DNA from 4 places in the Mesorhizobium sp. M0018 genome. Region 3 is predicted to be linked to each of the others. Evidence: predicted binding sites of a transcription regulator. Region 3 holds the regulator's gene; each other region holds the start of a gene.

Region 1 (4,207 bases), on a different contig from region 3:
GCTGGATCGACGGCGAAAAGGCGATGCTGGAATCGCTGCTCGCCTTCAAGCGCGCCGGCTGCGACGGCATCCTGACCTACTTCGCGCCGGAAGTGGCGGCGATGCTCAAGGGGTGATGCGCCTTTGTAGCGTCTACATCGAGTAGTGTTCGTTCGTCCAAAGCGCGACATGGAACGCCGCAGGACATCGCTTCAAGTTTACGCTGCCCCTCGTTGCCCTGCCGGGTATTTCTCCCCGTAAAGTGGCAGGGAGAAAGACGCGTTCGTAAAAGATTTTACCAATCTCCAGCGTTGCAAAAACATCGACGTTGCGGCCGGCCCCTTCTCCCCGTCACTATGCAGGGAGAAGCTGCCGGCAGGCGGATGACGGGCGGCGCCGACATTGAGATTGGTTATTCCAACATGATTTGGAAGCGATTGCCCCGCCAGCAAAAATACCGCTTGCAATATGCAATCAGTTAAGCTACCCCGATAACTGCTTGCATGTCACAATTGGTTATCGAGGAGGCTCCCATGTCCAAGCTTCGCGTCAGCGCTTTCACCCTGTCGATCGACGGCTTCGGCGCCGGTCCCGACCAAGACCTGAAGAACCCGCTGGGTGTTGGCGGAGAAGCCCTGCACGAATGGATGTTCGGCACCCGCACCTTCCGCAAGATGGTCCTCGGCAAGGATGGCGGGACCACGGACACCGACGAGGCGTTCGCGGCACGCAGCTTCGAAAATGTCGGCGCATGGATCCTCGGCCGCAACATGTTTGGGCCGATCCGCGGCGAATGGCCGGATGACAGCTGGAAAGGCTGGTGGGGTGACAACCCACCCTACCACGTGCCGGTCTTCGTGCTCACGCACCATGCGCGTGATCCTATTGTCATGGAGGGCGGCACGACCTTCTATTTCGTGACCGACGGCATCCACTCAGCGCTGGAGAAGGCGAAGGCAGTGGCTGACGGTAAGGATGTACGGCTGGGCGGCGGCGTTTCTACGATCCGGCAATATCTCAAGGAAAAGCTCATCGACGAAATGCATCTGGCGATCTCACCGGTCCTGCTAGGCGCCGGCGAGAGCCTTTTTGCCGGCATCGACATGCCCAAGCTCGGCTATCGCTGCAGCGAGCAGGTCGCGACGCCGAAGGCCACGCATGTCATCATCGAGCGCACCTAGCTTGTTGCAGGGTGCCGCCATGGAGCGGCGCCCTCCTCGCCGCTTTAGTCAGTACTTCTCCGGCACATACAGTTCGCGCGGCAGTACCTGGCGCTCGTATTCGGGATTGAAGACGCGCTCCGGCAGTGTGATCTCCTCGTGCGGCACCTCCTCATAGGGCATCTGCTTGAGGAGATGGTCGATGCAGTTCAGCCGTGCCCGTTTCTTGTCGTTGCCCTCGACGATGAACCACGGGGCTTCCGGGATATTGGTGCGGGCGAACGTTTCTTCCTTGGCCTTGGTGTACTGCTCCCAGCGCACGCGCGACTGGAGGTCCATCGGCGACAGTTTCCATTGCTTCATCGGGTCATGGATGCGCATCAAAAAGCGCATCTGCTGCTCCTCGTCGGTGATCGAAAACCAGTATTTGACAAGCGTAATGCCTGAGCGGACCAGCATGCGTTCGAAATCCGGAACGTCGCGGAAGAACTCCTCGACCTGATCCGGCTGGGCAAAGCCCATTACCCGCTCGACGCCGGAGCGGTTGTACCAGGAGCGGTCGAACAGCACGATCTCGCCGCCGGCCGGCAGATGCGGAACGTAGCGCTGGAAATACCATTGCGACTTCTCGCGCTCGGTCGGCGCCGGAAGTGCTGCGACGCGGCAGATGCGCGGATTAAGCCTCTGGGTGATGCGCTTGATAACACCACCCTTGCCCGCCGAGTCGCGGCCCTCGAAAACCACGACGAGCTTCTTCTTGTGATAGGCGACCCAGGACTGCAGCTTGATCAACTCGGATTGCAGCGTGATGAGATCGCGAAAATACTGCAGGCGATCGATCGATGGCGGATGTGCATTCTTGTAGATCTTGGCGATCTCCATCGACAGCGCCGGCTCCGAGATTTCCAGCTCATAGTCTTCATCCAGCGTGTCGGCGAGTTCCGCTTCCAGCCAGTCCCTGGCCGGGGAATTCTGTTTTATCTCGGTCATTTACGCTGCTCCGCTTACAGGCCTTGCCGGCCGCTGTCAGGCGCTCTGCCGCCCGGCCCGGCGGCCGGAAATCGAAGCGCTGGACCGATGTTAGTATAGGCCGGCAATGACGGTTTTATTGCAGCCACTACTGCGCTGGCTGTGCGTTTCAATCCGCAAGATGTGATCGAGCTTGCCCTGCGGAACGGGCGACAAGCGGAACGAATTATCCTACAAATAGCCGGTTCATTGAGGGCTGTCGTCTGCAACGCCCTTTCCCGATAAATTGTGAGGATACGACATGGAATACCGCATTCTCGGCCGTTCCGGGCTGAAGGTTTCGACGCTGACCATGGGCACCATGACGTTCGGCGGCGGCGGCGCGTTTTCGGCGGTCGGCAAGACCGACCTCGACGAGGCGCGCCGGATGATCGACCTTTGCATCGATGCCGGCGTCAATGTCATCGACACCGCCAATGTCTATTCGAACGGCGTGTCGGAAGAGATCATCGGCGAGGCGCTTGGCGGCAAGCGCAAGGGCGACGTGCTGATCGCCTCCAAGGCGCGCATGCGGATCGGCAAAGGCCCCAATGATGAAGGCCTGTCGCGCTACCATCTGATCCGCGAATGCGAGAGGAGCCTGAAGCGGCTCAGGACGGATGTCATCGACATCTATTTCCTGCACGAGTGGGATGGCCTGACACCGCTTGAGGAAACCATCGCCGCGCTCGACACGCTGGTCGCGCAGGGCAAGGTCCGTTATGTCGGCTGCTCCAATTATTCCGGCTGGCAAGTGATGAAGGGGCTGGGGATCAGCGACCGTCATCACCAGCCGCGCTTCGTCACCCAGCAGATCCATTACACGTTGGAAGCGCGCGAGGCCGAGTATGAATTGTTACCGATCTCGGTCGACCAGGGGCTCGGCGTGCTGGTCTGGAGCCCGCTTGCCGGCGGGTTGCTGTCCGGCAAATACCACCGTGACCAGCCGACCGCCCGCCAGCTCAGCGGCTGGTCGGAACCGCCGATCCGCGACGAGGACCGGCTGTGGCGGATCGTCGACACGCTGATCGATATCGGCAATAACCACGGCGTGTCGGCGGCGCAGGTGGCGCTTGCCTGGCTGCTCGGCCGGCCCGCTGTCAGTTCGCTGGTGATCGGCGGACGAACCGAAGCGCATTTCAAAGACAATATCGCCGCTGCAAGCCTTGTGCTTGCCGATGAGGAGCGCACACGGCTCGATGTGGTCAGCAGGCCGCCCGTGCTCTATCCTTACTGGCACCAGCAATTCACGGCAAAGGACCGGTTCGGGCCGGCCGATCTCGTTCTCGACCGCGACGGCGCCTGAAAAGCCGGGCTCTCCGGACTGCGCCGAGATATGGAGCCCGATCGTGCCTTGCGGTGTTGTGTTTGCGGTCCAATGCTCCTAGGCAAAGGCCAAGCACAACGAAAGGAAACGATATGGCACGAGCACCGAACTACGGTCAGGAACGCAAGGAACGCGACCGGCAGAAGGCTGCCAAGAAGGCGGAAAAGCAGGCTGCCAAGGTCGCAGCCAAGGAGCGATCGAAGCCCGAGGGCGAGAGCGAGTCCCAAACCAAAACCGAAACGGCAGAGTGATGATATCCGGGCTGTCAGGCGGGCCGGGCCTCGGTCAAATCCCGCTATGCCTCAGGCAGGCGCCTTGTCGCTGACGAAGACGTTCACTTCACGAGCGGCGGCAATGAAGGCCCGTCTTGCGTTCATGGCCGGCTTGTCGCCGGCCAGCGCATCATGACAGGCTTGCAACGCTTCGCGGTGCTTGGGGCTGCGCTTGCCGGGCCAATTGTTGAGGAGGTAGTCGGAAGCCTCGCGGGCCGTACGCAAGAGCTGATTGCTTCCCGCCGCGCCCTTGACGGTCACGGGTGTGTCAAATCGGTTGTTTTCCATCGCCGCTCTTACGCCATCGGCATTTGCGAAGCGAGACCGAAAGTAGCATTCTTCGCTCATCTGCTCTTTTCGTGATCAATGGCAGCCGATCCTCACTCAAGCGACGACGGCAAATCCCCGGGCGCGCAGGCCGCGCCGGTCGTTGCGCAGCGAGGTCACCAGCCGGTCGCGGC
Region 2 (4,207 bases), on a different contig from region 3:
TGCCGAACCACTCCACCGTTTCGCGCCAGCGCACGCGCCCGATCACCTGTTCGACGAGTCGGCGGGCGATCTCGTCGGGATCGCTCGTCGGGGTCACCGTAACATTGGAGACCAGCGGCACGACCGGCGCACTCTTCGTCACGGCGGCCAGCGCCTCCCGCATGATCTCGGCCGCAGGCTTCATCAATGCCGAATGGAAGGGCGCCGAGACCTGCAGCATCAGCGCCCGCTTGGCGCCCTTCTCCGTGCATAGCCTCGCCGCCAGTTCGACCGCTGGCCTGGCGCCGGAGATCACCAGCTGGCCGCCGCCATTGTCATTGGCGATCTGGCAAACCAAGGCTTGTGCGGGATCTTTGGCGGCGCCCTGGGCGGCCTCTGCGCAAGCGGCTTCGACGTCGGCCTGTTCCAGCCCGATGATCGCCGCCATGGCGCCCTCGCCGGCCGGCACAGCCGCCTGCATGGCATTGCCGCGGATGCGCAACAGCCGGGCGGCGTCGGCGACCGAAACGAAACCTGCGGCCGCAAGTGCCGAATATTCGCCGAGCGAGTGGCCGGCGACATAGGTGACCTTGCCGTTCAGGGAGAAGCCGCGCGCCTCCAGCGCCCGGATTGCGGCAAGCGACACCGCCATCAGCGCCGGCTGGGCGTTGGCGGTCAGCGTCAGCGTCTCTTCCGGGCCTTCCCAGATCAGCTTCGATAGGTTTTCGCCGAGCGCGTCGTCAACTTCCTCGAAGATCCGCCGCGATTCCACAAAGGTATCGGCGAGGTCCTTGCCCATGCCGACAGCCTGGCTGCCCTGCCCCGGAAAGGTGAATGCGATGGCCATCGGCGGCTCCCAGCTGCTGGTTCACGTTGCCTGTGACGCAAGGCGTGCGGCCAAGTCAAGTCCAACCTTGATCGCGTAATATCGGCCGAGTGCCTGTTTCGGCAGGCTTTTTGGCGATCACTCATGATGAAAACCGCTCACGATTTGTTTGCTGGCTCTTCTTATTTCCGCCACAGGCGCTAGGCTTTGCGTGACAGTTCGATGACAATCGAGTGACGCTTTTGTTGCGGGCCGGGGAACTATTGAAGTGGCAAAGACCAAGCAGAGCGCAGCCGAGGCGGCGCCCCAGTTTCTTGAAGGCGATCCGTCGACCGGCTATCTGCCGGCGCGCAAATGGCCTGTCATCCGCTATGGCCTTATCAGCTTGCTGGCTGCGGCCATCCTTGTGTTTGCCATCGAACTGATCGTGCGCGGCAACTTTGCCGGCACCATTGATTTCTTTCTGCAGCCTTTCAAACCCGGCTGGACCACGATCATCATTTTTGCGCTGATCCTCATCGGCCTCGACGCCGTGCTCGGCCGCAGTCATCAGAGCCTGATGATCGTCGCGCCGCTGACATTGTCGCTGGCGTTCGTCGGCCACCAGAAGTCGCTGTATCTCGGCGATCCGCTCTATCCGACCGATTTCCTTTATTCCCGGCAGATCGTGGCACTGATGCCGCTTCTGGTACGCGATCGCCCGGGAACCGCCATTGCCCTGGCGATCGGCATCGTCGGCGGGCTGTCGCTGCTCGTCTATGGCTGGCGGCTATGGCGCCGCCGCGTTCCGGCGCTCAGCCACAAGGGCCGCCTTGCCCGGCTGACGCTGACAGTACCGCTGATCGCCTTCTTCGTTTCCATCATGGACTATGCCACTTTCTCGTGGACGCGCGACCGGCTGCAGATCATCCCGATCATGTGGGACCAGAAGGAAAACTATGCCTCGAACGGTTTTGCGCTCGCCTTCGCGCTTAACGTTCCGATGGCGCATGTCTCGGCGCCGCCCGGCTATTCCGACAAGGCGATCGAAGCGATCGGCAAACCGCAGGTGACCGCCTCGGTACCTGCCGAGAAGCCCGACATCATCGTCGTCATGAGCGAATCCTTCTGGGATCCGACCAAGCTACCCGGCGTCACCATCACACCCGACCCTATCCCCAATGTGCGGGCACTGCGCACGGGTTACATGTTCTCGCCCGAGTTCGGCGGCATGACGGCCAACATCGAGTTCGAGGCCCTGACCGGCTTTTCCAACGCCTTCCTGCCGGCGGGCAGCATTCCCTACCAGCAATATGTGCGGACACCGACTCCCTCGCTGGCGACCTTCCTGAAAAGTCAGGGCTACCGGGCGCGCGCCATCCATCCCGGCACTAACTGGTTCTGGAACCGGGGGGCCGTCTATGCCGATTTCGGCTTCAACGACTTCAAGTCCGAGGAGACGTTGCCGCCCATGCAGAAGCGCGGACCGCTCGCGTCGGACGCTGCGATGACCGACGAGATCATCCACGAAGCCGATACCAGCGCCGAGCCGGTGTTCTTTTTCGCCGTCAGCCTGCAGAACCACGGGCCGTATGAGCCGTATCGCTATAACAATCCGACCCACAAGGTGCAGGCGCCGATCAGCCAATGGGCGCGTGAATCGCTGTTGAGCTATGCCGAAGGCTCTTCCGACGCGGACCGCGGCCTCGAGCGGCTGATCGAATGGGCGAAGAAACGCGAGCGGCCGACCGTCATCGCGTTCTTCGGCGACCATCTGCCGCCGCTTGGGCCGGTCTACGTCGAGACCGGCTTCCTGAAGGACAATGTTGCGCCGCGCAAGGAGGCGGCCGACCAGATGCTGCTGCACCACCAGACGCCGCTGATCGTCTGGTCGAATCGCAGCGGCCCGACCGAGGATCTGGGCGCCGTCAGCCCGTCCTTCCTGCCCTACCATATCCTGAAGACAGCCGGCATCAGCCATCCCTATTACACCGGCTTCCTCGGACAGTTGCGAGAGCGCTACCGCGTTATCGACCGCAATTTGCTTTTGGCACCGGGGGGCGACGCCACCCCCGATTGGTCGCGTCAGAAAGAGATCGATCCGGCAATCCGCGACTTCCGTCTGCTGCAATACGACATGATGTTCGGCAAGCGCCATGCGGCGCCCGATTTCTTCCCCGAAACCACAGGCAAAGTGGCTGCACACACGAGTTGAGCAGCGGCGGCGGGAGAGCGGCCGACGTCGTTCAGTTCGTCAAGTGCAGCTGCGAAATCGAGCTTCCGATTTTCAGGAAGACGCCTTCGAGCTGACTGACGTCGTTGGTCGGGTAATAATCCGACGGCGACGATGCGCAGGCCTCGTAGAGTTTGCGGTTGGCTGCGGTGTCGGCCTGCAGCAGCACTGTGAAGATCTGCACGTCCTGCTTCTTCAATGTGTTGCATACATTGGTTGTCCAATCGTCGACATTGCGCGCAGCCGCGGTCTGGTCGCTGGATCCAAACCGACCCGAGGCCAGGAATCCGTAGGAGCCATAGTCCGACTTCTGTGGCGTATCCTTCGCGCCATAGACAACATTCTCGCCGTCGGTGAGCAGCAGCACCGTTTTGGTCGTGCCTGACGCCCTGAACGGCGCGCCGTCGCTGTAAGGCGGTTCCGGCGAGAGCACCCGCATCCCCCATGACAAGCCTTCCGAAACATTGGTCCCCGAGCCGTTCCATTCGATCATCTCACCGACGGCCTTCCGCAATTTGTCGAAATCATCGGTCAGCGGCACTATCGGCGTCGGACAGGCCCGGTTTGGGCCGATAGTCAGTGGGCCTCTCTTGTCGTTGATCAGCTTCATCGTCGAAACACTGTACTTCGCCATGTCGCTGGTGAGGCCGGGAAGCAGGGTGACGACGGTATCGTCGAGATAGGAATTGTTGTAGCCGGTCGCTGAATTGCCGTAGGAGCTGTTTGGATTTCTAGCGTTACCTGGATCGTCCGGCGCGAAATAAGGTACGAACAGGGTGTCCGGTTTGTTTTGGTCGGGCGAAATGTCGGAAACATTGTTGGTTCCTGGCCGCGCTTCGACGCAGCCTCTCCATTCGACGCCCAATTGCTTGAACAGATCCATATGGTTGACGCGCTTGCCGCCGACCAAGGGGAAATTGGCGCCATTGTTCGGCGATTTGCCGGCCATGTCGATCCAGGCCGGATCGTAGTCCTCGCCCTTGACGTTGACGGCGGTGACGAACGGCACCACCGCGACACGTACGCTGCGCGTCGGCGACTTCGCCGCTTCGAGCATATCGATCAGGGCCGTCGCCGCCGTCCGCAATGCGCCGATGCGATCGTTGCTGGCCATCGACCCGGTATTGTCGAGCACCAGCACGACTTCGAGCTGATTGGTCGATTCGACGGCGCCGGCATCGACGGTGATG
Region 3 (4,207 bases):
TCACCACCGTCGTCCGCTTCATCAACGACATCCTGTTGTCGGCGCCGTCGATCATCATAGGCTTGTTTGTCTATGAGCTGATGGTGCGGCCAATGGGACATTTCTCGGCCATTGCCGGCGCCGTTGCGCTTGCCATCCTGGTCATTCCGGTGGTCGTGCGCACCACTGAAGACATGCTCAACCTGGTGCCGAACGCGTTGCGTGAAGCCGGTGCCGCGATCGGCGCGCCGCGCTGGGTGGTGATCCGTTCGGTCGCCTACCGCGCCGCATTGTCCGGCATCGTCACCGGCATATTGCTGGCGATAGCACGCATTTCCGGCGAGACGGCGCCGCTGCTCTTCACCGCGCTCAACAACCAGTTCTGGAGCAGCAATATCAACGCGCCGATGGCCAGCCTGCCGGTGACCATCTTCCAGTTCGCTCTCAGCCCTTACGAGGAATGGCAGCAACTGGCGTGGACCGGCGCACTCATAATCACCCTGACGGTTCTGGGCTTGAGCATCCTCGCCCGCAGCCTTACCGGACGCAGAGAGGACAGATGACACAGATGTTGTCCCCAGACATGACGATGGCCGAAACGGTCGCCGAGAAGACGAAGATCGAGGTCAAGAACCTCAACTTCTACTACGGCCAGAGCAAGGCGCTGAAGGACATCAGTCTGTCGCTGCCCGAGCGCAGCGTCACGGCCTTCATCGGCCCTTCGGGCTGCGGGAAATCGACGCTGCTGCGTGTGTTCAACCGCATCTATGAGCTCTACCCAAAACAGACGGCCGAGGGCCAGGTGCTGCTCGACGGCAAGAACATTCTCGACCGGTCGCAGGATCTCAACCTCCTCAGGACCAAGATCGGCATGGTGTTCCAGAAGCCGACGCCGTTCCCGATGTCGATCTACGAGAACATCGCCTTCGGCGTCAGGCTTTACGAGAACCTCGGCAAGTCCGAGATGGACGGCCGCGTCGAACAGGCGTTGAAGCGCGCCGCGCTGTGGAGCGAGGTCAAGGACAAGCTCAACGCCAGCGGCTTGAGCCTGTCCGGCGGCCAGCAGCAGCGGCTCTGTATCGCCCGCACCGTGGCGGTGAAGCCGGAAGTCATTCTGCTCGACGAACCGGCTTCGGCGCTCGACCCGCTGTCGACTGCCAAGATCGAGGAACTGATCGACGAATTGCAAGCCGACTACACGATCGTCATCGTCACCCACAACATGCAGCAAGCGGCGCGCGTGTCGCGCCAGACGGCCTTCATGTATCTGGGTGAACTGGTCGAGTTCGACCGGACCGAGAAGATATTCACGTCGCCCCGCGAGAAGCGCACGCAGGACTACATCACTGGCCGCTTCGGCTGAGCCGTTCCGATCATGCATATGAGGACAGGACCATGGGCGAACACACAGTCGCTTCTTTCGACGAGGATCTCGAGCAGATCAGCAAGCTGATCCGCGACATGGCCGACCTCGCCGGTTCGATGGTCGGCGGGGCGACCAAGGCGCTGTTGAATTCCGACAACGTGCTGGCGCAACGCGTCGTTTCCGACGACGCCATCATGGATGCGCGTCAACGCGAACTGGACGACCGCGCCATCACCCTGATCGCCAAACGCCAGCCGATGGCCCACGATCTTCGCCATGTGGTCGGAGCGATCCGCATGGCGGGCGACCTCGAACGCATCGGCGACCTTGCCAAGAATATCGCCAAGCGCGTGAGTGCGGTCGGCCTCAGCGCCACGCCGCGGGACCTGTCGCATTCCATCGACGCGATGGCGCAGCTGGTTCTCATCCAGGTGCAGGGTGTCATCGAGGAATATGCTGCAGGCGATGCGGCCGCGTTGGCCAAGCTGCGTGCCGCCGACGAGCGCATCGACGTCAAATACACGTCCGTGTTCCGCGAGCTGTTGACCTACATGATGGAAGATCCGCGCAACATCACCGCTTGCACGCACCTGCTGTTCTGCGCCAAGAATCTGGAGCGGATCGGCGACCATGTCACCAACATCGCCGAAAATGCGTATTATGTGCTGACCGGCGAGCAATTGCCGGTCAATCGTCCGAAGCAGGACGAAACGACAATGTCCGCACCGGTGACATGATGGGGGTGCCCAGCCGATGATCGCACCACGCATAATGGTGGTGGAGGACGAGGAGCCGTTGGGTGTGCTGCTCCGCTACAATCTCGAATCCGAAGGCTACCAGGTCGAGGTGGTGACACGCGGCGACGAAGCCGAGATCCGTTTGCAGGAGAATGTGCCCGACCTTTTGGTGCTCGACTGGATGATACCAGCGGTTTCCGGCATCGAGCTCTGTCGTCGGTTGCGGGTGCGCCCCGAAACCGAGCGGCTGCCGATCATCATGCTGACCGCGCGCGGCGAGGAGAGCGACCGGGTGCGCGGTCTTTCGACCGGCGCCGACGACTATCTGGTCAAGCCGTTTTCGACACCGGAATTCATGGCCAGGGTCAAGGCGCTGCTGCGGCGCGCCAAGCCGGAAGTGCTGTCCAGCGTGCTGAAGGTCGGCGACATCGTGCTCGATCGCGAATCGCACAGGGTCTATCGCAAGAAGAGCGAAATCAGGCTCGGGCCGACCGAATTCCGGCTGCTCGAGTTCATGATGCGGCATCCGGGCCGTGTCTTCTCGCGCAGCCAGTTACTCGATAATGTCTGGGGGGAGACAATCTACATCGACGAACGCACCGTCGACGTGCATGTCGGGCGGCTGCGCAAAGCCGTCAACAACGGCCGGATGCCGGATGTCATCCGCACCATCCGCGGCGCCGGCTATGCGATCAGGGAAGATTGACCCGCCTGGTCAGGCTACGTTCTTTCTGACGCTGGGCCTCATTTGCGCGCCCGGCGCGAAAATCTCCTGGTCGACGAAGCTTAACGCCCGCATCGCGCAGCCTTCGCGGATCAGAGGCAATTCGTTCGGCTCTGTATCGAAGGAGATCGAGCCTGAATGCTGGCCGCCGGCGGTCTGGGCGATTGCCTTCCGCAAGGCCGGCTCGATCAGATCGAAGGCGGCGGCACTGGCGCCGACCATCGCGACCGGTGCCGGATCGATCAGCGCGAACAGCGAGCCGAGACCGAAACCCAGCGCTTCGCCGGCCTTGCGGTAGGCCTCGCGTTCCGGCCCATCTTTCTCGCGCGCCCGGGCCGCCAGTGCGCGCATGTCGGCGTCGCTGACGTCGGCGACCGGTTCGCTGTCTTCGCTCATCTGCCTGGCGTTGCGCCAGATGGCGTAGTTGCCGGCATACGCCTCGATGCAGCCGCGCCGCCCGCAACGGCAGAGCGCGCCGCCCGGACGATGGATCATGTGGCCAAATTCGCCGCCCGAGGAATGCGTCCCGGTGAACAGTTCGCCCTTCAGCACCAGCCCCATGCCGATGCCATGCGAAAGCAGGATGGCGATGAAGTCATCGCGATAGCGATCCGGATTGCGCCAGCGCAAAGCCACCGCCATCATGTTGCAGTCGTTCTCCACCGTTGCCGGGATGCCGAATTCGTCCTCCAGCATGTCGGCAAAGGCGATGTCGGTCTGCGGCGTGATCGGCGACCACAGCATGGCGCGTGCAGGGGAGTCGGTAATGCCCTGAATCGCCAGGGCGATGCGGGCGACACTGCGGACGTCAAGATCTGGATCCTGCAGCCGGCGCCGGACGATGGCCATGCATTCACGGATCAGCTCGTCGCGCGGCATAGTCAGCGTGTCCAGCCGGCGCTGTTCCTCGGCGACCACCTGTCCCGTATAGTCGATAATGGCGGCCGAAAGGAAATTCAGCGACAACACCACGGTCAGCACCGCCGCCGCTTCCGGGTTGAGGGCGAGGCCGACTTGCGGACGACCGCGTTTCAACGAAACGGGCTCACTTGGCTTGCTCTCGGCGAGGATGCCTTCCCGTATCAGGTCGGAAGAAATCGCCGATATGGTCGAATGACTGAGGCCGGTGGTAGCTGCGATCTCAGTACGCGATGGCTGGCCGGCCCGGCGCACCGCCGAGATCACGATCGCCCGGTTGCGCCGGCGCAAATCGTCATGGCGGATTCCGACCGACATTGTTTTGCTTTCCTCCCGGTTGCCGCGGCCGCTCATGAACCGGAAGCCGTCGGTAATGTCCGACAAATAGTGTCGGATGAGGCAAATAGTGTCAGATGCAGGTGGCGCTGTCATCGTTTATTCCGACGCTCGAAAAAACTCGCAGAGTCATCAAAATCCATCAGA
Region 4 (4,207 bases), 110 kb from region 3:
GCTTGTCGCGGGCCGCGGTGCCCATGGCCATCTCGAAAAACCGATAAGTGTCCCTGCCTTCGGTTTTGGCGCGATGGAGTGCCGTGTCGGCATGGCTGATCAGGCCGGCCTGGTCTTCGGCATCCAGCGGAAAGAAGGCAATGCCGATGCTGGCCGAGACGAGGCCGGAGCCGACCGAAACCCTGTTTTCCTCCCGGATCGCCGCCAGCAAGTCCTCGGCTATCCGGCCTGCGGCCAGGGGGTCGGGGAGGTTCGGAGCTATGATGGCAAATTCATCGCCGCCGAGACGCGCGAGCATCTGTCCGTTGCGCGGGATGCCGGAAATGCAGTGCGCCAGCTTCTGCAGCATAGCATCGCCGGCGCTGTGGCCGTAGAGGTCGTTGACTTGCTTGAACCGGTCGAGGTCAAGCAGCAGGAGCGCCAGATATCCATCCTTGCCGCCACGATCCATCGACGCGAATTCTGCTTCCAGCCGGGAAGAAAAGCTCCGCCGATTGGCAAGCCCGGTAAGCGGATCGAAATGCGCGAGGCGGAGGATCTCTTGTTCTGCCTTCTTGCGCTCACGGATGTCGCGAACGGCAAGCACCGTATGAGGCCTGCCGCAGTAGGTGATTCTCCTGGCGATCAGCTCGACAGGAATTCTCGCGCCGTCGCTGCCCCTTAACTTCGCTTCCTGCGCCTGTTCGCCGAAGCCGGACATATCGGCTGCGCTCTGTCCGTCGAAAAGCTCGCCGAGTTGCATCGTGTTCAGGGTGGCTGTCGCTGTTCCGGTCAGCTTCGCCATACTGTCATTGGCGCTGACGATGCGGGTGCCATCGCAAACGATCAGACCTTCCACCGCCGCATTGGCGAGATCGTGCATGCGATCGGCCTCGAGCTTCTGGTGGCGAAAGCGCAGATCGATCCACAGCGCGGCACCCGACAGCACAAGGATTACCAGGCTGGCGACCGCTGCGGCAAAGGCCTGGGAAATGGGCTCGATGGAATGTTCGGATATTTCAATCGAGGAATCCGGAATGATCGACACCGCGGCCATCGCGATGAAATGCAAGCTGCAAATGGCCAGCGTCAAAAGCGCGGCGCCGCCGAGAGTCGCGAGCGCTGACGGGCGGCGCAAGACGACAAGAAGCGCCAGTGCCGCGAGGCTTACGCCGGCCAGAAGCGATATCGCGACAAGGAGCAGGTTCCAAACGAGCCGGCCTTCGACCTCGAAAGCTGCCATGCCGATGTAGTGCATCGTCGCGATGGCGCCGCCCAGAATGGCGCCACCGACGAGGAAATGGTCGATGCCGCGGCGCAAGGTGGCGACCCACATCCCAAGCGCGGTCATGATAACGGCGGCGGCAAGCGAAAAGGCGGATAATCCCGGATTGTATGCGTTCGGTATTCCCGGCGTAAACGCGGTCATGGCGATGAAATGCGTCGCCCATATGCCGAACCCGGTCGAGGCCGCGGCGATCATCAGCCAGACAAGCCGGTTTCGCTCGGTCGATCGGCCGACATGCTTAAGGAGATTAACTGCTGAGAAACAAGAAATTCCACAGACGAGTGCAGCGAGCGCAACCAGTCTCAGGTCGTGCTGATTTACGATACAATTATAGACCGTCAGCATCCTGTTCACTCGGTCTGCCAAAACTAACAGGGGAGGTGTGACGGATTAGCTCTTGGAGATTTTAACGAATGGTTAACCCGCGGGCCATGAGGCGGGTCTTTTCGGGGGAAAACCGATGCCGCGCCGAAAAGGCGGTGATGTCGTTTCTGACGCCGCGCTTTCGGTAGCGAGTGCACTTTAGGAAGAAATGGTGTTCATTGATCCGCAACAAAACCGTTGTCCCATTGTCATCAGCGCCACATATTGGCTTTGCGGAGGTGCCCCCTTTCGCCAATGACAAACGGGAGATGAAACATGAAGTTCTTCGGCTTTGCGGCCGGTATCGCCGCCACCGTGACCCTGCTTTCCACCACCTCCGCCTTCGCCGTCACGCAGATCAGCTGGTGGCACGCCATGACCGGCGCCAACGCCGAGGTCGTCGCCAAGATCTCCAAGGATTTCAACGCCAGCCAGAGCGACTATGAGCTCGTTCCGGTGTTCAAGGGCACCTATCCGGAGACGCTGAATGCCGGCATCGCTGCCTTTCGTGCCGGGCAAGCGCCAGATATCCTCCAGGTGTTCGACGTCGGCACCGGCGTGATGATGGCGGCCGAGGGTGCGATAAAGCCGGTGGCCGATGTGATGACCGGCGCCGGGATGACTTTCGACAAGAGCCAGTATCTGCCCGGCATCGTCGGCTATTATTCGAAGCCGGACGGCACCATGCTATCGTTCCCCTACAACTCTTCCTCGCCGATCCTCTATTACAACAAGGACATCTTCCAGAAGGCAGGCCTCGACGTGAACAATCCGCCCAAGACGTGGAACGAGGTGTGGGAAGCTGCCAAGAAGATCAAGACGAGCGGCGCCGCCCCTTGCGGCTATACCTCGACCTGGCTGACCTGGATCCACCTGGAGAATTTCGCGGCGTGGAATGACGTGCCTTGGGCCACCCAGCAGAATGGCCTGGCCGGCGGTGATGTCGAACTCAAGATCAATGCGCCGATTTTCGTCAACCACTTCCAGGCGCTCGCTGACCTGGCCAAGGACGGCACATTCAAATATGGCGGGCGCACCTCCGAAGCCAAGCAGATATTCCTCGCCGGCGAATGCGGCATCTTCACCGAATCGTCGGGCGGCCTCGGCGATATCGTCAAGTCCGGCATGAACTATGGCATCGGCCAGCTTCCTTACGACAGTGACGCCAAGGGTGCCCCGCAGAACACGACGCCGGGCGGTGCCAGCCTGTGGGTGTTCGGCAACAAGTCGGACGAGGAATACAAGGGCGTCGCGGCCTTCTTTGCCTATCTGTCCAAGACCGATGTGCAGGAATATCTGTACCAGAAGTCGGGATATTTGCCAGTGACGCTCGCGGCATACGAGGCGACTAAGAAATCAGGCTTCTATGACAAGAACCCCGGCCGCGAGACACCCATCCTGCAGATGATCGGCAAGTCGCCGACCGACAATTCGAAGGGCGTGCGCCTGCCGAATCTGCCGCAGGTGCGTGATATCCAGAACGAGGAGCTGGAGAAGATGCTGGCCGGCCAGCAAACCGCCCAGCAGGCACTCGACAATGCGGTTGCGCGCGGCAACGCGGCGATCAAGGAAGCGCTGGAGAACTGACGGGATTATCTCAGTTAGTCGGTTGGAATATCGCCCACGCGAGCTCGCGCGGGCGATGCCTGGATAGCGAGGGAAATCAGCCTGTCTCCACGCGTCGTCTTTCCCAACAAGATCCTGCCCCACCTGCTGGTGGCGCCACAACTCGCCATCACCCTGGTTTTCTTCTACTGGCCGGCCGGTCAGGCGCTGTACCAGTCGATGCTCAGGCAAGACCCATTCGGGCTGAAGAGCAGGTTCGTCTGGTTTGCCAATTTCCGGAAGGTGCTGGCCGATCCGGCCTACCTCAACTCGATCAAGGTCACAGTAGTGTTCTCTCTTGCGACCGCGATCGTTGCCATGGTTGTGGCCCTGCTGCTCGCGGTCATGGCCGAGAAGGCCGTGCGCGGCAAAGGCCTTTACCGCACACTGTTGATATGGCCTTACGCCGTGGCGCCGGCGATTGCCGGCATGCTTTGGCTTTTCCTGTTCAATCCCTCGATCGGCTCGTTGGCCTATTTGCTGAGAAGCCTCGGCGTCGTATGGGACCCGCTGCTCAACGGCACCCACGCCATGATCCTGCTGGTGTCGGCTGCTGCCTGGAAGCAGATCAGCTACAACTTCCTGTTCTTCGTCGCCGGCCTGCAGGCGGTGCCGAAAACGCTGATCGAAGCGGCGGCCATGGACGGCGCCGGCGAAACCAAGCGCTTCTGGACCATCGTCTTCCCGCTGCTTGCGCCGACAACCTTTTTCCTGCTGGTCGTCAACACCGTCTATGCCCTGTTCGACACGTTCGGCATCGTTCATGCCGTCACCGGCGGCGGGCCGGGCAAGACGACAGAGACGCTGGTCTACAAGGTCTACAATGACGGCTTCGTCAATCTGATCCTGGGCGATTCGGCGGCGCAGTCGGTCATCCTGATGGCCATCGTCATTGCGCTCACAGTGATCCAGTTCCGCTATGTGGAACGCAAAGTCCATTACGGCTGAGGGCAGCGATGATCGGCCAGTCCC

What was found. The regulator PhoB, encoded in region 3, activates phosphate uptake and scavenging genes when phosphate is short. The targets are predictions, from matches to a motif close to TGTCATNNANCTGTCAT.
Region 1: ppk2 (polyphosphate kinase 2) is a predicted target of PhoB. The motif match lies at 2,236-2,252, and genes of this name have one in related genera.
Region 2: NKJ81_RS30545 (LTA synthase family protein) is a predicted target of PhoB. The motif match lies at 1,017-1,033, and genes of this name have one in related genera.
Region 4: ugpB (sn-glycerol-3-phosphate ABC transporter substrate-binding protein UgpB) is a predicted target of PhoB. The motif match lies at 1,838-1,854, and genes of this name have one in related genera.

The regions. Positions count from the first base shown of each region.
Region 1 covers NZ_JAMYVL010000027.1:11,566-15,772, reverse strand. The annotation lists gene hemB (porphobilinogen synthase) at 1-116, shown strand, start outside; gene NKJ81_RS27895 (dihydrofolate reductase family protein) at 513-1,160, shown strand; gene ppk2 (polyphosphate kinase 2) at 1,209-2,129, opposite strand; gene NKJ81_RS27885 (aldo/keto reductase) at 2,410-3,453, shown strand; gene NKJ81_RS27880 (hypothetical protein) at 3,567-3,725, shown strand; gene NKJ81_RS27875 (DUF982 domain-containing protein) at 3,777-4,034, opposite strand; gene NKJ81_RS27870 (GntR family transcriptional regulator) at 4,131-4,207, opposite strand, start outside.
Region 2 covers NZ_JAMYVL010000038.1:18,979-23,185, forward strand. The annotation lists gene fabD (ACP S-malonyltransferase) at 1-826, opposite strand, end outside; gene NKJ81_RS30545 (LTA synthase family protein) at 1,074-2,999, shown strand; gene NKJ81_RS30550 (pilus assembly protein TadG-related protein) at 3,031-4,207, opposite strand, start outside.
Region 3 covers NZ_JAMYVL010000005.1:154,230-158,436, reverse strand. The annotation lists gene pstA (phosphate ABC transporter permease PstA) at 1-542, shown strand, start outside; gene pstB (phosphate ABC transporter ATP-binding protein PstB) at 539-1,342, shown strand; gene phoU (phosphate signaling complex protein PhoU) at 1,375-2,082, shown strand; gene phoB (phosphate regulon transcriptional regulator PhoB) at 2,099-2,788, shown strand; gene NKJ81_RS09155 (ROK family protein) at 2,798-4,042, opposite strand.
Region 4 covers NZ_JAMYVL010000005.1:49,074-53,280, reverse strand. The annotation lists gene NKJ81_RS08570 (bifunctional diguanylate cyclase/phosphodiesterase) at 1-1,612, opposite strand, end outside; gene ugpB (sn-glycerol-3-phosphate ABC transporter substrate-binding protein UgpB) at 1,907-3,217, shown strand; gene ugpA (sn-glycerol-3-phosphate ABC transporter permease UgpA) at 3,299-4,183, shown strand; gene ugpE (sn-glycerol-3-phosphate ABC transporter permease UgpE) at 4,192-4,207, shown strand, end outside.